Pirellula sp. SH-Sr6A: one gene and its partners. The protein of the gene in region 2 interacts with the protein of the main gene of each other region in a pairwise test. Links are inferred from orthologs where the notes say so. Each region holds a gene or a part of one and is shown on either strand. Other genes may lie near its edges.

What was found. Proteins that work in one complex are often made in the same cells at the same time.
Region 1: the proteins of VN12_RS19265 (region 2) and recO interact in binary tests that used the Escherichia coli proteins (3 or more experiments, as listed by UniProt). The link is inferred for Pirellula sp. SH-Sr6A from one-to-one orthologs.
Region 3: the proteins of VN12_RS19265 (region 2) and priA interact in binary tests that used the Escherichia coli proteins (3 or more experiments, as listed by UniProt). The link is inferred for Pirellula sp. SH-Sr6A from one-to-one orthologs.

Annotation. Positions count from the first base shown.
Region 1 is NZ_CP011272.1:4,591,357-4,598,731, forward strand. What follows is about bases 1,907-4,805. They hold recO (DNA repair protein RecO), read right to left. Parts: upstream 3,794-4,805; coding sequence 3,020-3,793; downstream 1,907-3,019. Other genes in these bases: bamD (outer membrane protein assembly factor BamD), read right to left, coding at 1,907-3,023; VN12_RS17600 (NAD(+)/NADH kinase), read right to left, coding at 3,796-4,680; dxs (1-deoxy-D-xylulose-5-phosphate synthase), read right to left, coding at 4,687-4,805. In the rest of the region: VN12_RS17575 (glycosyltransferase family 87 protein), read left to right, coding at 1-677; dtd (D-aminoacyl-tRNA deacylase), read right to left, coding at 640-1,080; LPS assembly lipoprotein LptE, read right to left, coding at 1,087-1,617; more of bamD, read right to left, coding at 1,614-1,906; more of dxs, read right to left, coding at 4,806-6,591; VN12_RS17610 (polyprenyl synthetase family protein), read right to left, coding at 6,594-7,375. UniProt on the Escherichia coli protein: Involved in DNA repair and RecF pathway recombination.
Region 2 is NZ_CP011272.1:4,990,466-4,997,941, forward strand. What follows is about bases 2,852-5,851. They hold VN12_RS19265 (single-stranded DNA-binding protein), read left to right. Parts: upstream 2,852-4,117; coding sequence 4,118-4,585; downstream 4,586-5,851. Other genes in these bases: VN12_RS19250 (50S ribosomal protein L25), read left to right, coding at 2,852-2,915; pth (aminoacyl-tRNA hydrolase), read left to right, coding at 2,955-3,572; rpsF (30S ribosomal protein S6), read left to right, coding at 3,637-4,059; rplI (50S ribosomal protein L9), read left to right, coding at 4,628-5,143; VN12_RS19275 (class I SAM-dependent methyltransferase), read right to left, coding at 5,391-5,851. Outside these bases: VN12_RS19235 (DUF1559 domain-containing protein), read right to left, coding at 1-155; VN12_RS19240 (DUF1570 domain-containing protein), read right to left, coding at 370-1,686; VN12_RS19245 (co-chaperone GroES), read right to left, coding at 1,780-2,106; more of VN12_RS19250, read left to right, coding at 2,292-2,851; more of VN12_RS19275, read right to left, coding at 5,852-6,557; VN12_RS19280 (response regulator transcription factor), read left to right, coding at 7,239-7,476. UniProt on the Escherichia coli protein: Plays an important role in DNA replication, recombination and repair. Binds to ssDNA and to an array of partner proteins to recruit them to their sites of action during DNA metabolism. Acts as a sliding platform that migrates on DNA via reptation.
Region 3 is NZ_CP011272.1:2,717,013-2,724,525, reverse strand. Bases 1,907-4,943 are described here. They hold priA (primosomal protein N'), read right to left. Parts: upstream 4,551-4,943; coding sequence 2,262-4,550; downstream 1,907-2,261. Other genes in these bases: VN12_RS10680 (glycine--tRNA ligase), read right to left, coding at 4,562-4,943. Also shown: VN12_RS10700 (hypothetical protein), read left to right, coding at 1-194; VN12_RS10695 (carboxypeptidase-like regulatory domain-containing protein), read right to left, coding at 210-653; VN12_RS10690 (DUF1559 domain-containing protein), read right to left, coding at 769-1,890; more of VN12_RS10680, read right to left, coding at 4,944-6,169; prmC (peptide chain release factor N(5)-glutamine methyltransferase), read right to left, coding at 6,224-7,123; prfA (peptide chain release factor 1), read right to left, coding at 7,145-7,513.

The DNA.
Region 1 (7,375 bases), 400 kb from region 2 along the record:
CAGCAGGACTGGTGGCCGGTCTAGTAACGATCAAGCCGACTCTCTGCTTCCTCCTCCCTCTCTTGATGGTCCTCGATCGCCGATGGCGATTTTTAGGTGGGATGGCTCTGTCGACGGCAGTCCTTTGGGGGGCTGCCATATGGTTCTTCCCGCAGGAAGCATGGGCCGGATTTCTGTCCATCGCATCGACCGCCGGTCGCTACACCGACCAACACGGTTTTCATCTCGATTGGTCCTGCAATCTGATCAGCTTGGCGAGCAGCCTGCCTATCGGTTGGTCTGGGTGGGGAAAGATGGCCATCAGTCTCCCGCTAGCCCTCTATGCGCTCCTCGCCGCCGTGGAAGATCGATCGCGCTGGAACGATCCCAAACGCTGGATGACGTGGATGCTGGCGACGATCCTGCTCAGTCCTCATTTTTACCATTACGATCTGTGCATCCTTCTGCTTCCGATCGTTTGGATGCTGGCGACTGACCCGCGACGCGGCATCTGTTACTTTGTCACCCTATCACTTGCCTTCGTGCTCGCGCCCGATGTGTATGCGCTCTGGCAAATCCCACTCCTACCCGTTGTCTTGCTAGGCATGCTGTGCGAGCTGCGATTGAGTTATCGACTTTCTAGCAGCATGTCGAGCCTTATCATCGCTCCACGATCAGGGTTACCGGACCGTCGTTGACGAGCGATACCTGCATGTCGGCACGAAAGATTCCCTTTTCGACCGAAACCCCTTGCGCGGCGACTTGCTCGCAGAAAAACTCATACAATTCGTTTGCGATCCCCGGCTCCTCCGCTTGATCGAAGCTAGGTCGCCGGCCTTTGATGCAATCGCCGTAGAGCGTGAACTGACTCACGATCAACATCGAGCCCGAAACATCGCGAACCGATAGGTTCATCTTTCCTGCTTCGTCGCTGAAGGCTCGGAGTCCGACACATTTTTCCGCAAGCCATTTTGCTGTTTCGCGGCAATCTCCCCTGCGGATTCCGAGGAGAACCATCCATCCTCGATCGATCTTGCCAACAACCGTTCCTTCAACCGTTACGGATGCTTTCGAAACACGCTGCAACACCGCTCGCATCATCCATCCTTACCAGCGGGCTTCCATCTGATCGACGATGTGGTTCGCCAATCGCTCCACCACTCTCATATTCGCCGTCGAAATCGATTGCCCCGCTTCTGGAACGAAGTCCGCGTTATCCGAAAAGAGGAAGCTCGTCTCTCCAGGTGGCAGAAAACGTGTCTCGACCAAAGGAAGATTGCGTCGATCGACCCAACTCATCTCGATAGACATCACCGTTTGAAGCAGACGAGGTTCGTCCGTTCCTGTTTCGCCGATCACTCGTTTGGAATCGCCCGTCATCCGGCAGGTAAGAATGGAATCTGCAGTACCCAAATCGGCCAGTTTGTAGGAGGTTCTTCGTTCGATCTCTTTTTGAAGCGTCTCGGTGAGCTGTACTCCCAACTCCGGTCGGAATGAATTGGATTTGATGATCGGAACGTGAATAGTCCGAACATCGTTTCGGTACAAGCTGCGCGTGCCGATGTTGTATCCCAAACATCCCGGAATACAAACCGACAGGAGCAACAGGAATACTCCACCCGCGAGGCTCTTGGTCATCTTCGAATCACTCCGCCTTCGACGGGAGTCGATTCCAAGAGCCTTGCCGTTCTCGCTTCGCGCTCTTTGCGGTCCGACTCGATCACTTCCTCAGGAAGGGGTTTGCGGAGCGGAGCGGTCTTATCGCGACTTGGAAACAGAACCGTCAACTCGGACAAATACGGAGTCGGTTCATCGGGCATCTCTTTCAGCTTGGCGAGCATATCCCGGGCAGGTTGTGCAAAGGCGGTTTGATCAAACTTTTCAATGATCTCCTCACACTTTAACCGCGCCGCGCCTGCCTCCCCTTTGTTGAATCGATACTCCGCATTGTGATAAAGCCTCTCCGCTTTGCGATTCACCAACTCGGTGTACATGCGGTCGATCTCATCTTTATCGCGGCGATAATCCTCCGGAAACTGTTTCAAATTCCGGAAGAACTTGTCCGCTTTGTCCAACGGATCGAAGGAATAATCGGGGCCTCGATAGGATTCGAGTGCGGATTTGATGCCGAGCAAATGAGCGCTGTAGAGATGTCGGGAATCGGGATATGTCATGATGAGCTCGTCATACGTATTGAGCGCCTCGATCCACTTTTGATTTCGGAAATGGCTCGATGCCAGTTCCATGGTTACGTCATCCGCAAGCTTCCCCGTCGGACTGTCGAGCCGCATCTTCTCCAAAACGCGGATACCATGTTTGGCTGTGTCATTCCACGGTTTCCGTTTGTCGGTGAAGTTCACATGGTAGAACTGATCATCGAACTGGTTCCAATAGAGTCCGATTTCCATCCGCCGTTTGTCGACATGGTCTTGATAGCGTGTGCGGGGGTAGTCTTTCACCAGCCTGACGTATCGATCTTCTGCCTTGGGATAGCGCTCGGCAAAGAAATAGCTTTCTGCAGCCATGAGAAGCGAGTCTTGATGCAGGTAGGAGCTGATCCAATTCTTTCCTGCCTCGTCGAACTGTTTCCCAGCCTTTTCAAACAACTCAGCGGCCGCGGCGATCTGGGAATCACGGGACTCTTCCGGGCTACTTTGCGCTTGTTTGAACAAGTCGATGGCCTGGCGATAGGTCTCCTCCGCTTGTTGAAACTGCGTCTTGGCCAGCGTGGGATTGGCGGGCCTGGTTCCGATCAAAGGAACATTTTTGAGCAATCCGGGCATATTGCTCTTCCGTTGTTTTTCGGCGAGTCGCCCCTCGGGACGCACGTAGTTCCCTTCGGCGTCTTGGTACCCCTCGATCGCTCGCTTGGCCAGATCGTATTCGTCCTCTTTCTTGGTGAGTCCCAGCGTCGCGCAGCCGGAAAGCGAAACGACCCAGGCGAAATGCATCCATCGAATCTGAGGTGCAATCCCAGACACGATCTGCACCATCCAAGTGCGAGGGTTCACCCGGAGGCTATGAAGCTTTTTGGTCTTCCTCAACGTTTTAGTTCCTCCAAGAAATCCATGAGTCGCAATCGCCGATCCGCTAAATGGGTAATGAACTTCTCCATCGCAAATCGAACTTCGCCTCGCGTGGTGGGGGATAGGTCCCGGTAACTACCCACGCTGTCGACCAGTCCATCGCCGTCCGATGCAACCATTCGCAGGAAAGTGATTGTCTCCTCGCGCAATCGCAGGACATACCGTTGACCTGCGAGGCAAGAATCACAAAGCACTCCTCCCGCGTCGATTCCGAACAAGTAGCTTCGGTTCCGCCCGGACTCTACAGAATTCCCGCATCCCGCGCAAAGCTCAAACGTCGGTAAATGACCAAGCGCTCGCAGGAATTCCATCTCAAATCGAAGCACGACCTTCGCAGGATCCTCCATTTCATCCAACTTAACGAACGACGCATCGAGAACGTCGAAATGTTCCTCCATGGGTTGATGGTTCTCGGTGAGCACATGCGTCAGCTCAGCGAGGTAATAGGCTGCGTAGAGTGATAGCAAAGAATGTTGACCACCTTTGAACCGACGCACCAATTTGGCCTCGGTAAGAATATCGAGGGTATCGTTCAGCTTCTCGATGAAGACAATCTGGGACTTGGCCAATAAATCGAGCGCGTTCTCAAACGGGCTCTTCAGCCGCCTAGCCCCCTTGGCCACCGCGGAGACTTTACCATGGGTGCGGGTGAACAGAGTCACCACCAAGCTTGTTTCGCTCCATGCGACCGAACGCAACAGGATCGCTTCGGACTTCTCCAACCCCATAGTTATTCCGCCAACCTGGGCTTGCCGCTCCACCCCAGCTTGTCTCTCAAGGCTTGGTAGTCATCATGCCCAGGGACACCGATCAACTGAAAGGACGAATCCGCGCGAGCGATGCGAACCTTCATATCTCGTTCTAGATGGCAAACCACCCGTCCGTCGACGACCAAGCTCGCGGTGGGATGATCGACTCGGAGCATCAGATCAAACACCCGATCCGCCGTATCGACAACCGGACGCATCGTCAGGGTATGGGGACTGATCGGACAGATCACAAAGGCTTGCAGATTTCGGCGTAGAATCGGTCCCCCTGCGGATAAATTATGCGCCGTCGAACCGATGGGAGTACTGATGATCAAGCCATCGCACGCATAGGTGGTGGCCAAGGCTGCGTCGATGAAAAGATCGATGTAAAGCATTGAATAAGGCGGTCCCCCGAGAATACTCGCTTCGTTCAGCCCGATCATCGAATGGAGCAATTCGTCTCCGCGATACACATCGCTCTGCAACATCAAATGACTGGTGAGGGTGAAATGCCCCTTCGCGATTTCGGGCCAAACATTCATGAATTTGTCGGGTTGTATCGCCGCCAGGAATCCGAGCTTCCCGAGATTCACTCCCAACACGGGCTTCTGCCGATGCTTCATCTGCCTCGCAGATTGCAGGATCGACCCGTCCCCGCCAAGCACCACGACGAGATCGGAAGTGCAATGCTCAAAGTCATATTCAAACGCTTTGTCGACCGCGACAATTTCGGCATGACGTTCGATGCAAGGCAGCAGTTTCGGCAACTCCGACTCCACCCGGGGTCGATTCGGTGCAGCGAGCACAACGACGCGAGGTTTCTCGCGCCCCAGGGACCTCCAAGATGCAACGGAGTGTTCAGACACGTGGCATCACACTCCCGCGTGGCTAGCGTCGGAGTAACGAGCGCTGAGAGTTCGGCAGGCGACTGCGATTCCAGCTGCATCCAAGCCTAGATCGGCGAGGAGGTCGTTCCTTTCACCATGCTCGATAAACCGATCGGGCAATCCGAGCGTCCGGAGACTTCGAGTATCCCAACCGTGCTGACAGGCCGTCTCCAGAACTGCCGAACCAAATCCACCCATCAAGGCACCTTCCTCAACCGTCACGACAAATCGGCATTCTTCGAACACTTGTGCAAGCATTTCCGTGTCGAGCGGTTTGATGAATCTCGCATTGATCACCGCTACCTCAATCCCCTCTTGCTTGAGAAGATCTGCAGCGGCTAAGGCCTGCTGCAACATGGCACCGCACGCGATGATGGCGCCATCGGTCGCCCAACGAATCGTTTCGGATTTCCCAAGCTCGATCGGCTGGCACGGGCGTTCAAACGTCAATGCAGACGATTTGGGATAGCGGATCGAAGTTGGACCATTGTGCTGCAGCGCGAACTCCAGCATCGGTTCTACTTCGGTGGCATCCCCAGGAGCCATCATGACGATATTCGGGAAAACGCGCATGTAGCCAATATCGAACACACCGTGGTGCGTCGGACCATCCGGGCCGGTCAATCCAGCTCGGTCCATCATCATGCAAACCGGAAGATTCTGCAGCGATACTTCTTGAAAGATCTGGTCGTACGAGCGTTGCATGAAGGTCGAATAAATGGCAACGATCGGACGCAACCCGGTTTTGGCTTGGCCAGCAGCGAAAGCGACCGCATGCGATTCACAGATTCCCACATCAAAAAAGCGATCGGCGAAGGCGTCGCGAACCGGTTCCAATTTGTTCCCTTGGCACATGGCCGCGGTCATCACCGTCACCTTTTCATTCTTATGCATCTGGCTCAAGATGGCATCGCGAGCGAAGTTGGTGAACGCAGGCTTCTCCAGGGTGGAGCGGACCTTGGGGGAACCATCTTCGTCCTCGAATGCAGGCGGAGTATGGAAGTAGACGGGATCCCGTTCCGCGGGCTTGTATCCTCGCCCTTTCTCGGTCACCACATGGAGCAACGTCGGACCTTTCTGATTCTTCACCATCTCCAAGTACTTTCGCATCAGATGGATGTCATGGCCGTCGATCGGACCGATATAGCGGAATCCAAACTCCTCGAACAACATGCCGCCGACCATCCCCGCCTTGACCCCCTCTTTGATTTGAGCCAAGAGTTTCTCTGCGGGATCGCCGAACAGCGGGAGCTTGTTGAGTACCTTCACTACCTCGCTCTTGAGCCCGGTATAGAAGGGGTTGGTTCGCAAACGATCCAGATAATTGGCGACCGCACCGACGCGTGGACAAATCGACATCTTGTTATCGTTGAGGATGACGATCAAGTCCGAGTTTAGCTCCCCGGCATTGTTCATCGCTTCAAAGACGATCCCCGACGGAAATGCTCCGTCCCCGATCACGGCGATGCTCTTTCGACTTCCTTCATTTTGAAGATCGTCGCCGCTCTTCAATCCGAGGGCGGTCGATACGGAACAGCCGGCATGGCCGGTCATAAACAAGTCATACTCACTTTCAGAAGGATTGGGGTAACCCATCAATCCCCCTTTCATGCGTATGCTCTGAAAATCGTTGTAACGACCGGTTATCAATTTATGTGGATAGATCTGATGCCCGGTGTCCCAGATCAATCGATCCCGTCGAAAGTCGAAAACACTATGCAACGCTAAACAGAGCTCCACGACTCCGAGATTCGAGGCAAAGTGAGCGGTACGGGTCGCCAAGAGATTGCAGAGCACATCTCGGATTTCGCTCCCCAACTGCTCGAGCTGCTCGATGCTCATCGAATGCAGAGATTCAGAGGACTCCAATTTCGAAAGCAGTTCGTGCATGCCTAGTGACTCCTGTCGATGATGTATTTTGCTAGTTGCTGAAGGGGCACTGCCGCAGCTCCATAAGGTTCCACCAACCGGACGGCCTTTAGAACCAATTCCCGGGCCTTCGCCCTGCTATCCTCCACCCCGTAAATGGAGGGATAAGTCAACTTGCCACGTTCCTGGTCTTTTCCAGTCCGTTTTCCAGTGTTCTCCGCGGTGCTCTCGACGTCCAGTAGGTCATCGGCGATTTGGAAAGCAATTCCGATTGCATCGCCATATTGGGACATCACGCGCAGATCTTTCTCCGATGCACCTGCCGCGATCCCCCCCAATTCGACCGATCCTCGAATCATCGCGCCTGTCTTGCGGGCATGGATCGATTGCAGCAACCTGCCGTCCCCTCCATGTTTCTCGGCCCATAAATCGTCGACTTGCCCCGCAACCATCCCCTCCGGTCCCGCCGCCTTGGCCAAGACCAGCAGGCTTTGCACTTGCTGACTAGGAGACATCTCCGATTCCATCAATGTCTGAAAAGCGAGTGCCTGCAGACCGTCCCCGGCCAGGATGGCCGTCGCCTCATCGAACTGGATGTGGCATGTCGGCCGTCCACGACGCAAATCGTCATCGTCCATCGCAGGCAAATCGTCATGGATGAGCGAGTAACAGTGGATCATTTCCAAAGCGATCGCAGAAGGAATCGCAGACGCGGCCGTACCACCGAGCGTTTCGCAGGCGAGCAAACAAAGGACCGGACGCAGTCTTTTTCCAGGTCCTAACAAGGAATACCGCATGGAATCCC
Region 2 (7,476 bases):
ATCCGCCGCGCGGCCTCGCGGGCAGCTTGAACCGCCGGAAGCAACAATCCAACCAAAATACCGATGATCGCAATCACGACCAACAACTCCACCAAGGTGAAGCCCGTTCGCAGTGGCCTCGACCGAATCACCCCACGGCCATTTGCGCAAGCCATCTCATCTCTCCAACGCTACGCATCGACCTAACGCGATTCCTTCCGTCCCGCAAACGCAGAAACACTCAGAAGGATCGGTCAAACGTGGCTGGCTGAGGTTCGTCTTTGAACACGTCAAAGAAAATCCAATCGCTGGCTTCGCCGTCTCTTATTGAGACTGTGTTTCAAGAGAATAGTGAGACCGGCCTAGAAGTCAAGATGGGACTGCTGCGGGTTATCGAAGACGCTGCAGGTGGCGAAGGAAGTCTCGGTCGAGTTTAGCCAGATCCTCGCCGAAGCAGGAGCGGAAGAGATCGAGCCGTTCTCTCGTGGGGGGTTGGGTTCCCACGGGGATTTCACGAATGAGCTGAAGGTATTTGACGAAGTCTTTGGAGCGGGTTTGGACCAAGAAATGGGTGAGCCCCCACGCCTCCGCGTAGCAGTGGGTCATGGTTTCCCCGTTTCGCAATCGGTTATCGTCGGAAAGAAGGAGGGCAAGCGAATCGGCGGTTCGGAGCGGGATATATTGAACGAGATTGTTGTAGTTGTGTTGATTGATCTTCCCGATTCCTCCCCATCCTCCTTTGCTGGTCAAGTCAGGGGATTCGAAATAGGTCGCCAGTCCTTCGCTCAGCCAAAGCGGGCTAGCTCCAAGTCGAGTTTGCAGTCCGCAATTGAAAGCGATTTGGTGGCAGGCTTCGTGGACGATGGTAGCGACGGTCCGTTCCGCTTCTGGGCGGGACAGGATTTGTTGCACCAATATATCGCGATTGACTCGCATATTGCTGGGAAGCATTCCCTCGACACCGGTCAAGTCATACGAGGCAAGACGGTTCGTACCTTGGTGGTAATAGCCGAATGTATTCTCCGCGCCTTGAAATTCTTGGCTCGCATAGCGGACGTAATCCGCTTTGGTTTCGAAGATGAGCGAAACCAATGGAAAGCGGGGCGCCGTGAGCTCGAAACCTTTGGATTTCCAGAAGCGATGGAATCCGCGGTAGAGTCGTTCGTACAGATCGACATTCCATCGCGCGTAGGCTTCCGTTGTGTTGTAGCAAAGGAGGAAGTGATCGCTGTCGAGGACGCGGCTGTTCGGGGGCATCCAACGCAGCATCTTTTGTCCCAGTTCGACCGGTTTGGTGGGTTCGAGCAGACCGGTCTGGGATTCTTTGGCCACCAATTCCTCTGGAGATATCGCGGTGAGTGCTCCATCGGCATCGAGGACCAGGAGCCCGAAGCCATCCCGTTCCGCCACCAATTCTCCTTGAACCGATTTGGCTTCTCCGTTCTCGCGGTACCGGATAGAGGTCATGAAGCCCAAGTCAGGGACGGAGGCGTCTGTTGAAGTTCCGGAGGACTCTTGAGCGTCGAGGCAGCGAATGCGTGAGCCTAGAGACAGGGTGTGGACCGAAAGGGCAGCCGCGGCAGCGATCCAATTCCTCCGATCGCAGACTTTGCGACCCTTTGGGTGAAGCCCGGAACGCGTGACCGAGCGCGGATCTTTCGGAGGAAACGGAGGTTGGGGATCAGCAGGATGGGGGTGGGAGTGCATGGCTATTCCTGCTCCTGATGAAAGATCCCTGAAAAGGTCGACTCGGTCACCGCAGCCGTCCAGTGCCGATCGCAGCTGGCCAATCGCATTCGACTAGTCGAGATCGGCGGGCGGCTTGCTGCGGAAGACCGCAACCACATCTTCTACGGGGATCACATAAAGTTGGTTGTCGACTTCGAAATCGACGGGTATTGCGTTTTTGGGGTGAAAAAGAATTTTGTCGTACTGTTTGAGGGGCACATCCTCATCGTGTTCGATCTGCTGGCTAATCGTAACGATTCGTCCGGTAATGGTGGGGATTTCCGCCGCGTCGGGGAGTGCGATCCCTCCGCGAGTTTCCCGTTTTGGCTCGTCTTTACGGACGAGCACGCGGTAACCGATGGGTTCGATGTAGTCAAAGTTCGTAGATTTTTTTGCCATGGCCCCAGCATAGGGGAGGAACGGAAATCGACAAGTACATTTGCACTTGCGTCGACCGGCAAATTCGTCATACTCCTGGGCTTTCCCCAAACGAAAACGACGGCCGCTCCGCGCGGCGATCGTAAACCTAAATTGCGTGGACTTGTCCATGCGTGTCGTTATTTTGGCACCGGAATAGCTTAGGAATGATTGAAACAATCGAAGTAGCGAAGCGCGAACAAGTTGGTTCGCGTGCAATGATCAAGATCCGAGAAAAGGGTTTGGTGCCTGCAATTCTCTATGGTCACGGCGAAGAAAACATTTGCTTGACCCTGCCTTTGGACACGGTCAACAAGCTGATCAAGCACGGCACCAAACTGGTCAATCTGACCGGGTCCGTGACCGATACAGCTTTGTTGCGATCGGTGCAGTGGAGCAGCATGGGTGACTACGTCATCCACGTCGATTTCGCACGCGTTTCGCAAACGGAAACGGTGGATGTGACGTTGCCTGTCCATTTGCATGGCGAAGCCCCTGGCGCGATGACCGCTGCAGGTCAATTGCGATTTGTGGCACACGAAGTGGTGATTCGCTGCCCCGCGGCGAAGATTCCTGAGTTCCTTTCGTGCGACATCAGCCATTTGCAGCTAGGTCAGTCGATTCACGTCAGCGAGCTGAAGCTTCCAGAGGGAGCGTCGGCAGTTACGCCTGGTTCGATCGTCGTGGTTCAAGTAGCGGTAGCAGCGGGTGAAGAAGCCGCCGTTGCAGCGTCGGGAGCTTCGGAGCCCGAGTTGATCCGCAAGGAGAAGCCAGCCGATTCGGCTAGCTAGTGGGTTTCGGTTGTGGAGTTGACCCCCTCACGAATGTCGATGGTGGTAGGGCTCGGGAACCCAGGGGCCAAGTATCATTGGACCCGGCACAACATTGGATTTGAATGTTTAAATTTAGTCCATCGGAAGCTTGGTTCGCCGAGCTTGCAGACTAAATTTGAAGGCCAGTTTGCAAAGGTCAAGCAGGGCGGGCAGGATGTCTGTTTGGTTTGGCCTTTGACCTATATGAACTTGAGCGGACGGTGCGTTGCACAGTTTGCAAGGTTCTACCGCATCGAGCCAGCGAATATACTGGTGGTTTGCGATGATTTGAGTTTGCCTTTGGGCAAGCTCCGGATTCGCAAATCGGGCTCGAGTGGTGGGCAAAAAGGGTTGGAGGACATCCTTCGTTGCCTGGGCACCCAAGACGTCCCGCGTCTTCGGATCGGGATCGACCCGACGCCGGATAGGTGGGAGACCGCGGATTATGTGTTGAGCAAATTCGCGGCCGCCGACAAAGAAGTCGTCGACCAAGCGTTGGTTCGCGCGGATGCGGCCATTGCGTGTTGGTGGAGCGATGGGATCGACGTTGCGATGAATTTGTTCAACGCGTCGGAACCTCGTTCGCCGAAGAGACCTAAACAGAAACCATCGGACACATCCCCAGGGAGCGACTAGTCGCTTCGAAAACACAGGCGATCCGGCGAAGGGATCGCGAATAACAGCGTAGGAGTTGAAAAAGTTGGCTACCGGAATTTACGAATGCCTTTTTTTGTTTGATAGCAATCACTACGCCCGCGACCCGGGTGGTGTTGCCACCTCCGTTCAATCGATGATCGCAGATTTGGGTGGGGAGATCTTGGTATGCCGATTGTGGGCCGAGCAGCGACTTGCTTACCCGATCAACGGTCACAACAAGGGTACCTACTGGCTTGCCTATTTCCGACTCGATACATTGAAGCTCAAAGAACTGAATCGGACTTGCCAGCTCAACGAGAGCTTGCTCCGTTTCATGTTCACCAAAATCGATCCGCGATTGATCGATGCGTTGGTGGCGCACGCCCAAGAAAAAGTTGTTGTGCCCATTGATGCTCTCGAACGACAGCCCGTAGGCGTTGGCGTGGGTGCCGACGATGAAGAAGAATCCGAGGTTGAGGACGAATAAGAGATTCGGGCTCGGCCAAACGTTGCCGTTAACGGCTTAGAGACCGGGAGTGCACAACATGGCTAGCTACAATCGAGTTATTCTCCTTGGAAATTTGGTTCGAGACATCGAACTGAAATACACCACCTCGCGATTGGCGGTATGTCAAAACGCGATTGCCGTGAACGAGCGGCGAAAGAATGCAGCAGGCGAATGGGTCGATGAGACCTCCTTCGTCGATGTAACCTTTTTCGGTAGGACCGCAGAGGTCGTCGCCGAGTATTTAGGCAAGGGTTCCCCGATCTTCGTCGAGGGCAAACTCAAGCAGGATACTTGGGAAAAGGATGGCCAGAAGCGAAGCAAATTGTATGTGATCGTCGATCGCATGCAGCTGATCGGGAGCCGCAATGAGTCGAAAGGCTCGGGGGCTCCTAGGCCGCAAAGCAACGGCAACCGATTTGCAGATCAGGAACAACATGTTTCTCCCGATATGCACGTGTCGGAGGTTGGGGATGGTGGCTTCATCGACGAAGACATGCCCTTTTAATACAGAACATTATTTTAAAACCGCTTTGGTTAGTGATTTGAAATGACAACACGAAAGATGCGTACTCCGACATTTCCTCGTCTTCCCAAGGGACCGAATGGCGGTATTCAGCTGATGCTCATCCAAAACGTCGAGCATCTCGGCAAAGCAGGGGATGTCGTTGAAGTCAAACCTGGGCACGCGAACAATTATCTCCTCCCAGAAGGCTTGGCGATCGTCGCCACCGACCACCACAAGCGAATGGTCGATAAGCACCGCGCCAAACTAGCGGAAATCGAGAAGCAACGACTCGCTTCCCTCCGCCAACTCGCCGATCAGTTGTCGAAGCAATCGATCAACGTCGAAGCCAATGCAAACGACGAAGGACATCTCTACGGTAGCGTCGGCGCAACCGAGATCGTCTCCGCTCTCAAGGCCAACGGCTTTACGATCACCAGCGAGCAAGTACGACTCGAAGGGGTTCTCAAGGAACTGGGGCTCTACACGGTCAAGATTCAATTGCACCAAGAAGTCGGCACCGAACTCAAGGTGTGGGTGGTTCCGACCGCCGCCAACTAGGTCTCCGAATCGAGTTTTCGATCCGGGGAGCTACGGCGAGATCAAGTAGGAGCCTCACCCAGCCACCTCCATTCCTGCATTGAAAAAGAGCCGGTTCTTCGAACCGGCTTTTTTGGTTTCCTGTTGGCTTTTTAGTTTCCTGTTGGCTCCGGGCGTTACGTCCGTCTGGGATCTCCACGGACCCCTCCCCCCAGACCGCCTGTGCAGAATCGCTTTTCCAGAAAAACGCGTTCCAAGCAAAAGACCGCTAGGCCTTCGGCTTCACCCCCGATGCGATGTGGTATCGCCGGGACGGAAACAATTCACCCTCTTCAAACCACCTTCCCAAATTAGCCTCGTACCAGTTGGGATGCTTGGTCACCAACACCAACCTCCCGCCAGGCCTCAGCGAACGGTGAGCGGCCGCAAGAAACTTCTCGGCAATATGAAAGTCGCCGAAGTAGGGCGGGTTGGCGAGTGCCATGTCGTAGGAGCCGGGCTCCCCGTAAACGCCTGTCCAATTCACTTCGGTCGTCAGATTGGTCAGCCCATTGAGGCGAATTCCCCGCTGCACGCAATCGATCGCACGGGCGTTGGCGTCGACCGCGTGGACGCGGGCGCTCGGATCCCTTTTCGCTAGGCCGAGAGCCACCGAACCGGCACCACAGCCGATATCGATCAGCTTGGACTCTGGGTAGACGTCGACCGCATCCAGCAGCTGCCTAGCTCCATTGTCGAGGTGGCGATGGGAGAAAACTCCGGGACGCGTCACCATCTTGATCAGCTCATCGCAGTCCCGATAGGCGAGCTCGCAAGCAAAATCCTTGCGCTTCTTGAGTTCTGCTGTTTTCTCAATCCAGTAGACCGTTCCCTGCTCGTGCTTGCGAACCTTCACGCTGCGCTCGAAGGTCTTGAGCTGATCGAGAACCCAGCGATCGTCCGGATTATCGACCGACACGAAGAGCACCCCTCCGAGCACCAGGTGATGGAAAAGCTGCTGAATGTAATCCCTGGAAAGCTCTCCTTCGCCTGTCGTCACCAGCGAAAGGAGGCCGGCGTGGAAGCGGGAGTCGGGAAGATCGGCATCGCACAACACCTCGACATTCCCAGGTGATGGGACCGGGGAATTATCTTCCGCCAGCTGAAGATGCCCTTCGGTCCGACTGGCCTGGAAGGAATCGATGTGGAAGCATTGGACCTGAAGCCGGAGCTGTTCCCCCGCCGTGTGACGAGCCAGCCCTTCGGCGGCCTGGTGCCGCCCGGAGGAGATACTGACCAACTTCAATCCTTCGAGATCGGGAATCCCAAGTTTCTTACGAAGACCCAGCCAGTCCCAGTCGAGGAGCGTGCCAGCCAAGATGGCTTCTTCGGCTCGAGGAGGCAAACGGCGGGCAACCGGTTCGTAGCCGTCGGAGGAAGTAGGGGTTTCACTCATAACTTGATCGTCGAAAAAGCGGATAGGAAGGGAATCCGTATGATAGACGCTCTGCGCGGGATTCCTATTCGAGTTGCTCGGTCTGGACGAAGTTCGAGAAGAATTGCCTTCTCCGTCACTTGCCCAAAATGTAAACTACTCCGTGCAGTTTCTTCCCCTCCCGATGAGACACGAAGCGGACCGTCGGAACCAATCTTCGCGCGTAGAACCGCATGGACCATGGAATCGTGGCCGGCATCGAACAAACTTATGCACCGAATAGACCGATGCTTGAACGACGCCCTTGCGTCAACCCAAAGCGACACATCGCCGAGAGCGTTGAATAATTGAACGGCCATCGAGGGACTTTTCAAGCCGTTCTATGGAAACGAGTACTTTCCCTGCATTTTTGCACTATTTTTCAAACGAGATCGCTATGGAAGCATCGAGGAACAAGCCTGACTTTTCGAGCGGAACCGAAGGGAAGATTTCTTCGATGCGCGAAACCTTTCGTAGGCGTTTGTGTTTAAGTATCGGCCAAAAAACGATGCAACCTCTCGTTCGTGCGGCTGGCTTGTGAGCTCGGACGCAGTTCGTGAACTAACTTGGTAGTGACCAATCGAAAGACCAGCAATGAGCTCCTCGTTAACAGCATCAACTTCTCTTCAATATCTGGATTCGCACTCGTACGCAGCCTCTTCCGTGCCCTCACTCGAAAACGTCTACATGACCGTTTACATCGTCGATAGCGATCCGAAGGCGCGAGGGGTGGTGAAGAAGCTTGCCGATGGGGCGGGCTACACGGTCATCGAGTTTGACTCTGCCGAACGGTTTTTGTCCCTAATCCAGTCCGAGCCTCTTGGATGTATTGTTCTGGAATTGGAGCTTGGGGATACCGATGGTACTTCTCTGATCCGCCGGATCCGGGATGCGGGCTGGA
Region 3 (7,513 bases), 2.3 Mb from region 2 along the record:
TGCACGACGTCGACCTGGGACCGGCCGACGTGCAACTCGTGGAAGGGGGACGCTACGGATACGAAGTAGAAGATGGAACAGCCTATCTATGGACCACAGACTTTGGTACGGGCAATCTCAGTCCGCAGCGGCCCGTTGAAGTACATAAGGATGATGAAAACGGCAAGCCGTCGAATCTCGTCATCCTGCGCTAGGTCGATGTCCGCGGACTATTTCGAGGTTAGTTCAAACTTGATGTCCGTCGTGTCTTGATCGGGAATCGTGAGCTTCAATCCTGAGGTGGTGAATGTGGAGTACTTCTTTGGGAGGCCATAGGCCACATTGACAACGGCTTCTCCACCTTTTTCTCCTTTGTCTTGGACCACGGTTTTCGTGATTTCGACTTTGTACGAGCCTGGAACAGCGCCCGCTTTTTCGTCAAAGGCTTTCAACGCGAACTTGCCATCTTTGTCGCTGACGCCTGCGGCGCTATAAGTCCCCGCATCGGGGATCAGAACGATGGTGGCCAAGTCGACGGGTGTGCCGTCTAGGGTCACGACTCCCTGCGCTTTGACCGTTTTCGGAAGATCGCTCTTCGGTCCGCAACCCAACCAAACGGCGAAGCTACAAACGCCGAGACAGAACATCGAGCGTGATAGAAATGACAGACTCATAAATTGCATCGTTAAGTAAGGGAATAGGTGGTTGTTAAACAAGCAGCTTCACCGGAGCCGCTCGAGAAAAGCCGAAGCCCACGGGCTTCGGCTCGATTCGTGAACAGACTCGATCTTAGAGTTCGTTGGAGAAGACATCGCCCGCGGCCTTCGTCCCCATCGCTCCCCAGACACCGAAGGGGCTGATCCCTCCGCCACCAGCCGCAGGTGCGACAGCCGCAGCATTCCCGGAGTCGATGTTTTGGGAAACGAATCGAACGCTACCGTCGGCCATGGCGATCTGCGCTCCCCCAGTGTGCTCGCTACCTGCGCTATAGATACCACCAAACCAGTGTGGGGAAACCGAGCCGCTGCTCACCATGCACGAGGGAGAGTTTGGCGGAAGGATCGTAGTCACACCGTTGAAGAAGACGTTGCCCGCCCAAGCTCGATAGCCACGAGCGGTATCCCCGGTGAACACGAGCGATTGATTCACAAACGTACGACCATTCCACTGCGCTTTGCAACTGAGGGGAGCGTAGGTGGCTGGGTCGCTGGCGATCAAGAGAACCATCCCGATCGACTGCTGCGAATTAGGACGTCGGAACTCAGCCACCGCCACCGTGTTGCTGGTCCCGTCCGAGATCTCACCGATCTTGGGGAAATTCAATCGTCCGAAAATTCCACGGTTGTTGATCGAGCGTTTTTGACCGGAGAGTGCTGCATCGTTTCGTTCTTCGGTTGAGCCTTGAACAATCTGCGACATCGCATAGTTGTCGCCCGCGCAAAAACCGTAGTTTGAAAGACCACGCGTTCTGTTGTTATCCGTTGGCTCCGAGACACCGCTGCTGCTGGGACACTCTAAAAACGGGACACGAACGCGATAAACGTTGTTTCCATTCCATGGCTCCAGATTGTTGTTGCTCATATCTTGGAACAAGGCGTTCTGCTCCAGAAAAGGAAGGAGCGCGTAATGACCGGACATGCAAACTCTTTGCGCCGCGCCTTGGACGCTACCCGGGTGTGCCCCTCCTGTCCCCAACTGCATCGCGGGGAATCGTTTGAAGGCGGATTCGTAGTTGTGAATCGCCAATCCCAACTGTTTCAGATTGTTCCCACACTGCATCCGTCTGGCCGCCTCCCTCGCCGCTTGAACGGCTGGTAGCAAAAGTCCGACCAAAATGCCGATGATGGCGATGACCACCAACAATTCGACCAACGTAAAGCCCCGTCGCGATGGATTCCATGAGCGCCGCATTTCGAAATCTCCGAAGAACAAAGATTAGAAGACCACCCTCCGGCTCGCTGTCGAAGGTTGAGCTTTGATCTTATCAAACTAACTAGGGTTAGATAAAGCGCTTTGCGCGCCTTTTGAGAGAAAGTAATCTACGAAAAAATAAGATTCGATACTAAAGCAATAACCTGTTTTGGAAACGCGCTTAAAATGCCATTTAGTGGCAGGTTAATCTTCTTTGTTGCACTACTTTGGGAATTATTTTCACCACCAAAAGAGGGGGGAGGGGCGAAGACGGGCGGACAAGGGGCGGAAATGATTGAGTTCCGCGGCGGTATCAAGGTGCGGCTTCGGCTGACTCGTGTGCGAGCTTGAGACGGTCTGCCGTCGGGAGTCTAGAGCATGTCCTGGGGATCGATGTCGATGAGGTAGAGATTCTCACCCGGCGGTTTGGTGGAGGACTGGATACGCGAGAGCAAAGCATTGAGTGCGGCGGCGTCCTGAGAAATCAGCATCGCATGGAATCGATAGTGCCCCCGCAATTTAGCGATCGGGGGAGGTGCAGGGCCGAGAACTCGAATTTTGGCCCCGACGCGCGCGATCTCTAGCTGAATCTTCTTTACCACCCCTTCGGCGAATTCATTGGCTTCGACCTGATCAGGCCCTCGAAAGATGATTCGAGCTAATGACGAGAAGGGTGGATAACCAAATTCTTCACGCTGCTTGAGTTCTTGGCTGGAGAACATCTTGTAATCGTGTTTGCAAGCCGCCACGATCGCGGGATGGTCCGGTGAGTAAGTCTGAACCAATACTTCGCCGGCTCGATCGCCGCGACCGGTCCGCCCCGCGACTTGTGTGACCAACTGAAATGTCTTCTCCGAGGCTCGGAAGTCAGGGAAGTGCAGTGTGGTATCGGCATTGATCACGCCAACCAGCAGCACATTCGGGAAGTCCAATCCCTTGGCGATCATTTGGGTGCCGAGCAAAATCTGAACTTTCCCGCCGCGAAACTCGGCGAGCACTCGCTCATGACTCCCCGGCTTTTTCATCGTGTCGGAGTCCATTCGTGCAATGACCGCGTCTGGAAAGCGAGCTTGAACCTCCATTTCCAATTTTTGTGTCCCCAATCCGGCGAATCGGATGGCATCGAATCCGCATTTCGGGCAAACGTTGGGGGCAGCAATCGTGTAATCGCAGTAATGACACGTCGCCTTGCTTCCATCGCGATGGTGGGTTAACGGGAGGTCGCAATCGGGACAACTCACGACGTGTCCGCAGGATGGACACTGAATCGAGGTGGCATAGCCGCGGCGATTCAATAGAAGAATGGTCTGACCCTTTTCGGCCAACGTTCTTTCGATCGCTTGCAAGAGAGGTCTCGACAACGAACCCCGATTGACGTCGATTCGCGTCGATCGCAAATCGATCGTTGTCACTTCGGGCAATGGTCGATTCAGAATGCGCCTTGGGAGGGACACCATTCGGAACTGCCCACGACGGGCGCGATGAAAGGTCTCAAGCGAGGGGGTTGCCGATCCCAGAACCAGCGGGATTTTTTCAAGAGCCGTTCGGTGAATCGCAACGTCTCTCGCATGGTACCTCGGTACAGTCTCTTGTTTAAAAGTATTCTCATGCTCCTCGTCCAAGATTACCAATCCCAAATAAGGAGCGGGTGCAAAGATCGCGCTCCGTGGCCCAATGATGACTTGCGCATGTCCATCGGCAATTCGGCGCCATTGATAATGTCGCTCAGGACCACTCATGCTGGAGTGAAGGACGGCAACGGACTGGAAGCGGTGCTGAAATCGACTTCGCGTTTGCGGTGTAAGACTAATCTCTGGGACTAAGACAATCGCTTGTCTGCCATACGAAACGACTTGTTCAATTGCCTGCATGTAGACTTCGGTTTTACCGCTCCCGGTCACACCATGCAAAAGAATCGTCGAATGCTCTCCCGATTCGATCGACTGGAAGATGGTCTGCAACGCCAGTCGCTGATCGGCGGATAATGCAGGTGCAGGGATTCGTTCGAAATTTCCTGGTACTGTCGATGCGTCAAAGGTCATGACTCGCTCCGTATAGGATTCGATCAGACCGATATCGCGGAGCTTCTTAATCACTCCATCCGAACATTGAGCGAGATGCTTTAGTTGTTCGATCGAAAGTGGCTCATCGGCGAGTATCAACTGCTGGAGCGTTTGACGTTGTTTGGTTGGCAGCGCCGTGACTGCCCGTTCTTCACTCGCTAATTCAGAAGGCCTGAGAAGGGTCTGATTGCGAGTCCCCGCCCCGGCACGCACGCCGGCAGGTATCACCGCCTCGAAGACTTGCCCCAACGGCACCAAGTAGTAGCGACTCATCCACTGAATGAGCTGGAGCAACGATCCATTGCAAAGGGGCTCGTGATCCACTGTTCGCAGAATCGGTTTGAGACTGCTTTGCGGGACCATCGCCATCTGAATCGACAGAACATAGCCGACGATCTCTCGATTCCCTTTTCCGAGAGGGACGACGACGCGCATCGCGGGCTGGACGATCCCCGCTAGTTCGTCGGGGATCCGGTAATCGTATGGACCATAGGGGGCCTCGGGAAAGACGACCGACGCGGATGGAGTTTCGTTGGCGGCATCAATCTCCCACGGCGCTCGATCGTCTGGAAACAATTCCCCTTGGTGCAACTCCATGGATGTTCGCGTTAGGAGACGCGACCTTCGATTTCGGCGACGACATCATCCACCTTGACCCGCCATTGTTCGAGCGTGTCGCGGTCGCGAATGGTGACGGTTTGATCCTGCAATGACTGCGAGTCGACCGTGATGCAATACGGGGTCCCGACTTCGTCTTGACGTCGATAGCGACGACCGACTGCAGCCTTTTCATCGTAGAAGACGTTGAACTTCTTCTTGAGGGCTCCGTAGATGTCTTTCGCTATCTCGGGCATGCCGTCTTTCTTGACGAGGGGGAATACGGCTGCCTTGTAAGGGGCGATGCGGGGGTGAAGTTTCATGACGACACGCGACTGCATCTTGCCATCCTCGTCAGGCGCCTGGTCCTCGTGATACGCTTCGCACAAGAACGCCAATGTCGCGCGATCGGCACCTGCCGACGGTTCGATGACGTGCGGGATATAGCGCTCGTTGGTGAGATCGTCGCGATACGAAAGGTCTTTACCACTGCCTCGATGCTTGGGTTGACCGTGCTCGTTCAACTCCAGTTTGAGAGGCCGTTCACGCGGATCCAGCTTGCCCTCGGAATGGGATCGCAAATCGAAATCCCCCCGGTGCGCAATCCCTTCGAGTTCGCCATACTCCCCTTCGGGAAGGAATGGGAACGCATATTCGATATCGGCGGTCCCGCACGAGTAATGGCTCAACTCGTCTTGATCATGCTCGCGCATTCGCAATCGATCGCCGGAAAGACCGAGCTCGGTGTACCACTTCAAGCGGCGGTTCCTCCAGTACGCGTACCACTCAGGAGATTGTTCGGGATGGCAAAAGAACTCGATCTCCATCTGTTCAAATTCACGCGACCGGAAGGTGAAGTTGCGAGGGGTGATCTCGTTTCGGAAGCTCTTGCCGACCTGAGCCACACCAAACGGAACACGCACGCGAGTGCTGTCGAGGACATTCTTAAAGTTCACAAAGATCCCTTGAGCCGTTTCTGGTCGCAGGAACGCCGCTCCCTCTTCACCACTCAATGCACCGACGTAGGTCTTGAACATCAAGTTGAATTCGCGAGGGTCGGTCAGTGTATTGATTTCGTTCGCGTCCGGCGCCAAGACGAACGTGCGCTCTTCCGCGGTCAGTTTGTCGAGCGATTGGAAGGAGTCCGCTAGAGTTAGCTCATCCGCATTCTTGCTGCGCAAATTGAAGAACTTCAGCGCGCGCCGCGTCACTTCGTCGTTCTCATTTTCAGGATCAGCAACAACGGTCACGAACACTTTTTGCTCGCCTCGCGAGACCCACTTCCCCCGAACTTGATCGAACCGATATCGCTTCTTGCTCAAACGGCAATCGACCATGAAGTCATGGAACAGATCGTAGTGACCGGAACATTTCCAAACTTGAGGGTGCATCAAAATGGTGCAATCGAGTCCCACCATTTCATAGGGTGACGGTGCCCCCTGAGGCTGCACCAATTCATTATGGCCTTGGCACATATCGTGCCACCATGCATCTTTGATGTTCCGCTTAAGCTCCACTCCCAGGGGACCGTAATCCCAAAAGCCGTTCAATCCGCCGTAGATTTCGCTCGACTGAAACATGAATCCGCGTCGCTTGCAGAGCGATACGAGTTTTTCCATTTGCATGGCTGAAGACGTCTCTGGTGTGAAAGGAAAGGAACGAAAGGGTGTAGTTTACAGCTTCTGAGCCGCGATCAATCGCTTGTGGCCCGCTAAATCTTTGAGGACGGTGATGTTTCCCCACCGACCGTCTTGTTGAAGATTCGATTCCACTTGGTCGGCGATCATCGGGGAGAACTCGCATAGAAACCATCCGGCAGATTTCAATCGCTCAATGGCTTGATGGGCTAATTTGTCGATAATCTCGGTCCCGGCATCTCCGCTCACGAGCGCAATCTTAGGCTCGTATTCGCGTACGGATCGATCCAGTTGTTGGAACTCCTGCTCGCTGACATAAGGTGGATTGGAAACGACAAAATCGAGAGACGCGGGAGCTACCCCGTCGAGCAAATCCCCTTGGGAAACTTCGACGATGCCGGCGACGCCATGGTCCTCAACATTGCGGCGTGCCACAGCGAGCGCCTCGTCCGAGATGTCGATCGCTCGGATGGAAACGTTCTGCAGATTCTTAGCGAGACTTACCGCGACACATCCACTCCCCGTGCATACGTCCGCGATGGCAAAGGCGCGGTCGGGATCTGCGTTGCGCAGCGTCTTGATCCGGTCCAGGCATGCGATGACCAAATGTTCGGTCTCGCCGCGCGGAATCAAACACCCTGAACTGACGGTGAAGGGGAGAGAGTAAAACTCTTTTTTGCCGACCAAGTAAGCGACGGGCTCGCCGCTTGCTCGCTTTTTGACGAACTCCCGAAATCGCGCTTTGACTTCCTCGGGAGGCTCTTCGGAAAACGCGGTGTAGAGCTCGATCCGCTGGCATCGCCGGGCTTCCGCCAACAACACTTCCGCGTCGAGTCGAGGGGAGAGTGAACCACTTTTTCGAAGATGCTCCGTCGTCCATTGGAGCAATCGCAGGATGGTCCACGGCTCGGGCGCAGCTCCCTTTCCATCGCTCATATCCAGCAGCCTTCCGTGCAATTAGGTATCGGTGTCGTCGCGAAGCGTTGAGCGTTCGTATTCCAGCAACGCGTCGGTCACCGGTTGCATGTTCCCCGCCATGATTTGATCGAGCTTGTACAAAGTCAAATTGATGCGGTGATCGGTCAACCGGTTTTGGGGAAAGTTGTAGGTCCGGATCCGCTCGCTGCGATCTCCGGAGCCGATCAACGACATGCGCTGGTCGGATTGCCGCTTGAGCTCCTGTTCCCGTTTGACCTCGTAGAGCCGAGACTTCAAAACGCGGATGGCGCGAGCCAAGTTCTTGTGCTGACTCTTTTCGTCTTGGCACTGAACAACAATTCCCGTTTCCAAGTGCGTGAGCCGAATGGCCGATTCGGTTTTGTTGAC